Linked DNA regions of Euzebya rosea. Each later gene encodes a partner of the first gene's protein in a complex. Links are inferred from orthologs where the notes say so. Each region holds a gene or a part of one and is shown in the gene's direction. Other genes may lie near its edges. The genes, in order: secA and secY.

Region 1 (3,758 bases):
TCCTGCGGGACGAGGACGTCGACCCCCGCCGGCTCGTGCTGGAGGTCACCGAGACCACCTTGCTCGCCGGCACGCCGACGGTCGTGACGCAGCTGCAGCGGCTCAGGGACCTCGGCGTCCGGGTGGCGCTGGACGACTTCGGCACCGGCTACGCCTCGTTCGCGACGATGCAGTCGTTGCCGCTGGACATCCTGAAGGTCGACCAGACCCTGGTGGGCCGGCCCGAGGACACCGACACGGTGCTGCGGGCCGTCGTCACGATGGCCCATGCGATGGACCTCGTGGTGATCGTGGAGGGGATCGAGCGCCAGGACCAGCTGGACGCCGCCCTCGGCGTGGAGGCCGACCTGGTCCAGGGGTATCTGCTCGGTCGGCCGGGGGATGTCCGACTGCTGGGTCGGTCGATCCAGCGGACGGGGATACGCTGGGAGCCGGACCCCACGTTCTGACGGGGTTCGACGCGCGCCCATCGGCGTGTGCGCGTGACGAAACGGTGGTCGCGAGGACACGGGTCCCAGGCGGCCGGGAGAGTGACGGATGCTGGATCGACTGCTGCGGATGGGCGAGGGCAAGCGGCTCAAGCAGCTCTGGAAGATGGTTGAGCAGGTCAACGCGCTCGAGGACGACATCAAGACGATGTCCGACGGCGAGCTGGCGGCCCAGACCGACGTCTTCAAGAAGCGGCTGGCCGACGGGGAGACGCTCGACGACATCCTCTTCGACGCCTACGCGACCGTCCGCGAGGCCGCGTGGCGTGTCCTCGGACAGCGTCCCTTCGACGTGCAGGTCCTCGGTGGGATCGTCATCCACCAGGGCGAGATCGCCGAGATGCGCACCGGTGAGGGCAAGACCCTGACCTCCACCGCCCCCGTCTACCTCAACGCCCTCGCGGGCAAGGGCGTCCACGTCGTCACGGTCAACCCCTACCTGGCCTCGCGTGACGCCGAGTGGATGGGGCAGGTCTACTCCTTCCTGGGCATCAGCACCGGGTACGTGTACCCCCAGCAGCCCAAGGCCGCGAAGAAGGCGGCCTACGACTGCGACGTCACCTACGGCACCAACAACGAGCTCGGCTTCGACTACCTGCGTGACCACATGGTCCTGCAGCCCGACCAGCTCGTGCAGCGCGGCCACAACTTCGCCATCGTCGACGAGATCGACTCGATCCTCATCGACGAGGCCCGGACCCCGCTCATCATCTCGGGTCCGGCCGACGCCAGCTCGCAGTGGTACGAGGTGTTCGCCAAGCGCATCGCCCCGAAGCTGAAGCGCGACGAGCACTACGAGGTCGACGAGGCCAAGCGCACCATCGCGGTCTCCGAGGAGGGCGTGGAGAAGGTCGAGGAGCTCCTCGGCGTCGGCAACCTCTACGAGAACGCCAACACGCCGCTGATCCACCACCTGCAGAACGCCATCCGCGCCAAGGAGCTGTTCCGGCGCGACGACGAGTACATCGTCGACGGTGGCGAGGTCCTGATCGTCGACGAGAACACCGGCCGCACGCTGCACGGCCGCCGGTACTCCGAGGGCCTGCACCAGGCCATCGAGGCGAAGGAAGGGGTGAAGATCCAGCAGGAGAACCAGACGCTGGCCACCATCACCCTGCAGAACTACTTCCGGACCTACGACAAGCTCGCGGGCATGACCGGTACGGCGAAGACCGAGGAGAAGGAGTTCGCCGAGATCTACGAGATGGGCGTCGTGGTCGTGCCGACCAACCGTCCCATCCAGCGCCTCGACCAGCCGGACCAGATCTACAAGTCCCTGGACGCCAAGCTCAACGCGGTGGTCAAGGACCTCAAGGCCCGGCAGGAGAAGGGCCAGCCGGTCCTGGTCGGTACCGCCAGCGTCGAGCGCTCCGAGGAGCTGCACAAGCGCCTCAAGGTCGCCGGCGTCGACTGCGAGGTGCTGAACGCCAAGAACCACTTCCGCGAAGCCGACATCGTCGCGCAGGCCGGCCGCATCGGTGCGGTGACCGTCGCCACGAACATGGCCGGTCGTGGTGTCGACATCCAGCTCGGTGGCAACCCCGAGGCGCTCGCGACGAAGGTCGCCAAGCGCGAGGCCGGGGCCGAGCCGGTCACCGACCTCGAGACCGGCGAGGTCGAGCCCGAGTCGGTGTGGCGCGAGCGCTACCAGGCCGAGTACGACAAGGCCCTCGCGGCCTTCCAGGTCGAATGCGCCGAGGAGAAGAAGACGGTCCTCGAGCTCGGCGGCCTGTACGTGCTGGGCACCGAGCGGCACGACTCCCGACGCATCGACAACCAGCTGCGCGGTCGGTCCGGACGTCAGGGCGACCCGGGTGAGTCCCGGTTCTACCTGTCGCTGGAGGACGACCTGATGCGGCTGTTCAACGCCTCGGCCGTCGAGTCGATCATGAACCGCCTCAACATGCCCGAGGACCTGCCCATCGAGGCGAACATGGTCACCAAGGCCGTGGCCCGGGCACAGGCGCAGGTCGAGTCGCGCAACTACGAGATCCGCAAGAACGTCCTGAAGTACGACGACGTCATGAACGCGCAGCGCAAGATCATCTACCGCGAGCGCGACACCGTTCTGCACGGCGAGGACAGCCAGGTCGAGGAGATCGCCGAGCAGTTCGTCGAGGACGCCGTCGACAACCTGGCCGTCCAGTTCGCGCCACAGGGCGTGTTCCCCGAGGAATGGGACGTCGAGCAGCTCGAGGAGCGTGTCCGCAAGCTCTTCGGCGTCGACGAGTTCGCCATCGACGTCAGCCAGTTCGACGGCAAGGAGGCGCACTTCGACTTGCGGCAGAGCCTCGAGGAGACCGCCATGGAGCGGTACGAGGCCCGCGAGGAGGAGATCGGTGCGGCCGGCATGCGCCAGGTCGAGCGGCGCGTGATCCTCTCGGTCGTCGACCGAGTGTGGCGCGAACACCTCTACGAGATGGACCACCTGCGCGACGGCATCGGGCTGCGCGCGGTCGGTCAGCGCGACCCCCTGGTGGAGTACCAGCGCGAGGCCTACAACGCCTTCGCCGACATCCAGGCGCGCATCAAGGAGGAGTCGGTCGGCTACATCTTCAACCTGCCGGTCCGCAAGGAAGGCGAGGCGCAGGCGAGCGCCGAGGCCAAGCCGGCGTCACCGCGCCCCCGCATCTCCCGTCCGTCCCTCGACGGCGCCGCCAACCGGCCCATGGACACGCAGTTCAGCTACTCCTCGGCCAAGTCGGGCGACGCCGCGCCGAAGGGCGCTGGGGCGTCCTACTCCGTCGCCAGTGGGGGCGCCGGCGCCGCTGCGCCCGGGTCCGCCAAGGAGAACGCCGCGGCTGCTGCCCAGCAGGCCGGCACGATCCGCAACGACGACAAGACCGGCCGCAACGACCCCTGCCCCTGCGGTTCGGGCCAGAAGTACAAGAAGTGCCACGGCGCCTGAGGATCGAACGAAATGAGGCCCGGAGGGCGCCGTTCGGGGGGCCGGGGGCGGAGCCCCCGGCGGAAGCCTGGGGCGTAGCCGCGGCGCTCGCCTCGATCCCGTCCCCGTCCACCAACGCCCTGCACCTGGGGCCGCTGCAGCTGACCTTCTACGGGTTGGCCATCGCCATCGGCGTCGCGATCGCGTGGCGCATGACCGTGGTCCGCATGGGCCGACGGGGTGCGGACACCGAGGTCGTCGAGCGCATGCTGATCCGGGCGATCCTGCTGGGTTTCCTCGGTGCCCGGGCGGCCTACGTGTCGACCCACCTGTCGCGCTTCGAGGACGAACCGTGGAAGGTCATCGCCATCTGGGAGGGCGGC
Region 2 (3,216 bases), on another replicon or contig:
CCCTTGGCCTCAAGCGCATCCGTCAGACCGTCGTCGTTCCCGACCGTCCCGAGATCCGGGGGATGGCCCACAAGGTCACCCACCTGATCACCGTGGAAGAGGTGTCCGACGAGCTGCTGCCGAACGGCGGCAAGTCCAAGTACCGCGATCGCGGCCAGGGCCCCATCACCTCCCAGAAGGTGACCCTTGCCAACGCTGACGCGGTCGACCCCGACGGCACCGTCGACGAGGACGCCCTCGCCGACACCGCCGACGAGGAGGAGTGACCTCGTGAAGATCCATGACCTCAAGCCCGCTGCCGGCTCCACCAAGCGCAAGACCCGCAAGGGTCGCGGTGAGGCGGCTGGCAAGGGCAAGACCGCCGGCCGCGGTACCAAGGGCACCGGCGCCCGCAAGAACGTCCCCCTCGGGTTCGAGGGTGGCCAGATGCCCCTGCAGCGTCGTCTGCCGAAGCTGCCGGGCTTCAACCCGCGCAACCGGGTCGCCTACCAGGGGATCAACGTGTCCCAGCTGGACGCCCACTTCGCCGACGGTGACGTCGTCACCCCGGTCGAGCTGGCCGACAAGGGCCTGATCCGCAAGCCCAGCGAGCGGGTCAAGATCCTCGGCGACGGCGACCTCACCACCAAGCTGACCGTCAGGGCCCAGGGCTTCTCGAAGTCCGCAGAGGCCAAGATCACCGAGGCAGGCGGCTCCGTCGAGCGCCTGGCCCGCGTGCTCTCCGGCACGGCCGACCAGCCTGCCGACGAGGCCAGCACCACCGAGTAACCTCACGACCGCTCCTCCGCACTCGCGGGGGAGCGTTTCGTGTCAGCATGGGGGGCCGCGCCTCGACGACATCGTCATCGATGTCCGGGGAACGCCCTGCCGGCCACAGGAGAACGCATGTTCCGCGCATTCGCGAACGCCTTCAAGATCCCCGATCTGCGGGGCAAGATCCTCTTCACCCTGGGGATCATCGCCGTGTACCGCCTGGGTTCGGTCATCCCGATCCCGGGCGTTGACTACTCGGTGCTCAACAACATCCTCGACCAGGCCGAAGCCAGCGGCGTCGCCCAGCTGCTGAACCTCTTCAGCGGTGGGGCCCTGACCCAGCTGGCCGTCTTCGCGCTCGGGATCATGCCGTACATCACGGCGTCGATCATCATGCAGCTGCTTGCGGTGGTGATCCCGAAGCTCGAGGAGTGGCAGAAGGAAGGCGCCACCGGCACGGCGCGGATCACGCAGATCACGCGCTACGTCACCGTCGTCCTGGCCGTCCTGCAGTCGACGGGCCTGATCGTGCTGATCCAGTCCGGTCAGCTGTTCGGCAACGCCGGCATCGACACCAGCGCGCTGATCCCCGACGACTCGGTGCCCAAGCGCGCCCTGATGATCCTGACCCTCACCGCGGGTACGGCCTTCATCATGTGGCTGGGCGAGCTGATCACCCAGCGCGGTATCGGCAACGGCATGTCGATCATCATCTTCGCGGCGATCATCGCGGCGCTGCCCGGCCAGTTCTCGGCCATCTACCAGCAGTCGCTGCCGCTGTTCATCGCCTTCGTGATCGTCGGCCTGATCCTCATCGTGGGCGTGGTCTACGTCGAGCAGGGCCAGCGCCGCATCCCGGTGCAGTACGCCAAGCGGCAGGTCGGTCGTCGCCAGTACGGCGGCCAGCAGACCTACATCCCGCTCAAGGTCAACCAGTCCGGCGTGATCCCGATCATCTTCGCCTCGTCGCTGCTGTACCTGCCGACGCTGGCGGCCTCGATCGTCAACAACGACGCGCTGACGAACTTCACCAACCGGTACTTCCAGTCCGGCGCCCACCCCGTGTACATCATCACGTACCTGGCGCTGACCATCTTCTTCGCGTTCTTCTACACGGCCATCACGTTCAACCCGATCGACGTGGCCGACAACATGAAGAAGTACGGCGGCTTCATCCCCGGCATCCGTCCGGGCCGGCCGACCGCGGAGTACCTGGACCGCGTGCTGACCCGCATCACCCTGCCGGGTTCGCTGTACCTGGGTGCCCTGGCCATCCTCCCGCTGGTCGTGCTGAGCTTCGGCGACGCGCTGTTCCCGCTGGGCGGCGCCACCCTCCTCATCGTGGTGGGTGTGGGCCTGGAGACCATGAAGCAGCTCGAGTCCCAGCTCATGCAGCGCCACTACGAGGGCTTCATCCGCGGCTAGCCCGAGAACCCTGTCGAACGCACACACCCCTGGTGTGTGCGTTCGTCGTTGTCGGGGTCCGTCGGGGTCGGTGTGGCCTGTCTGGTGGCGGGTGCGCGCGGGCGTGGGGTGCGTCGGGTGCGTGGCTGCGGCGTGTGCGGCGAGTGCGCGCGGGCGTGGCTGCGGTGCGGCGGTGGGTGCGCGCGGGCGTGGGGTCGACCGCGGCCCGAGGGGCCGGGGGCAGCGGCGTGTGGCATGGCCGCCCGCGGGGGAGGGGGATCGCACACGGGGCAGGCCGACGTGTGGCATTGACTCCTCCCAGGGGTGGGGACCGCACACGACGGGGCAGGGCGTGTGCGATGCCCGGCGCTGCGGGGTGGTCATCGCACACGGCAACGGGTTCACCGTGCGGCGGCGGGTGCGTCGGGCCCGGGCCACACCGTGCGGCGGGTGCGTGGGTCCACCGCGGGCCGAGGGGCCGGGGGCAGCGGCGTGTGGCATGGCCGCCCGCGGGGGAGGGGGATCGCGCACGGGGGAGCCCGATGTGTGGCATTGACTCCTCCCAGGGGTGGGGACCGCCCACGACGCCCCGGGGCGTGTGCCATGCGCGGCCCCGGAGGGAGGGCATCGCACACGTCCAACAGGGGCCGGGCCGTTTCGCCCGCTGGGCGTACCGGCCGGTAGGCTCGTCGGAACTATCGCGACGCCACACGAGGAGACGGACGCTTGAGACTGGTACTGCTGGGACCGCCTGGGGCGGGCAAGGGGACCCAATCGGCGATGATCTCGGAGACCTTCGCGATCCCGCACATCTCCACGGGCGACATCTTCCGTGCCAACGTCAAGGGCGAGACGCCGCTGGGCAAGGAGGCCAAGGGGTACATGGACAAGGGCGAGCTCGTGCCCGACTCCGTGACCAACCGCATGGTCGCCGACCGCCTGCGCCAGCCCGACGCCGAGAAGGGGTTCCTCCTCGACGGCTATCCCCGCAACGTCGCCCAGGCCCACACCCTCAACGGGATGCTGGCCATGCTCGACGAGACGCTCGACACCGTCCTG

The links.
Region 2: the proteins of secA (region 1) and secY are in contact, whole or in part, in a crystal structure (PDB 3DIN), measured with the Thermotoga maritima proteins. The link is inferred for Euzebya rosea from one-to-one orthologs. Residues at the interface, in WP_004082002.1 of Thermotoga maritima: Glu261, Ala262, Arg263, Lys300, Ala301, Arg302, Thr303, Ile304, Ile305, Leu323, Tyr324, Asp325, Pro326, Val329, Ser330, Tyr333, Ile336, Lys340, Phe345, Val349, Glu363, Phe364, Tyr374, Ser375, Gly376, Gly377, Glu393, Ile395, Thr482, Ser483; in WP_004081795.1 of Thermotoga maritima: Glu108, Gly109, Glu110, Glu111, Ala236, Glu237, Arg238, Arg239, Ile240, Thr241, Ile242, Gln243, Tyr244, Ala245, Arg246, Arg247, Val248, Thr249, Gly250, Arg251, Arg252, Val253, Tyr254, Gly256, Ala257, Ser258, Thr259, Tyr260, Leu261, Pro262.

The regions. Positions count from the first base shown.
Region 1 is NZ_PGDQ01000001.1:103,591-107,348, forward strand. Bases 150-3,596 are described here. They hold secA (preprotein translocase subunit SecA), read left to right. Parts: upstream 150-537; coding sequence 538-3,396; downstream 3,397-3,596. Other genes in these bases: CUC05_RS00395 (putative bifunctional diguanylate cyclase/phosphodiesterase), read left to right, coding at 150-449; lgt (prolipoprotein diacylglyceryl transferase), read left to right, coding at 3,381-3,596. Also shown: more of CUC05_RS00395, read left to right, coding at 1-149; more of lgt, read left to right, coding at 3,597-3,758. UniProt on the Escherichia coli protein: Required for protein export, interacts with the SecYEG preprotein conducting channel.
Region 2 is NZ_PGDQ01000006.1:58,708-61,923, forward strand. The notes cover bases 127-3,031. They hold secY (preprotein translocase subunit SecY), read left to right. Parts: upstream 127-885; coding sequence 886-2,178; downstream 2,179-3,031. Other genes in these bases: rpmD (50S ribosomal protein L30), read left to right, coding at 127-266; rplO (50S ribosomal protein L15), read left to right, coding at 271-768; CUC05_RS09395 (adenylate kinase), read left to right, coding at 2,890-3,031. In the rest of the region: more of rpmD, read left to right, coding at 1-126; more of CUC05_RS09395, read left to right, coding at 3,032-3,216. UniProt on the Escherichia coli protein: The central subunit of the protein translocation channel SecYEG. Consists of two halves formed by TMs 1-5 and 6-10.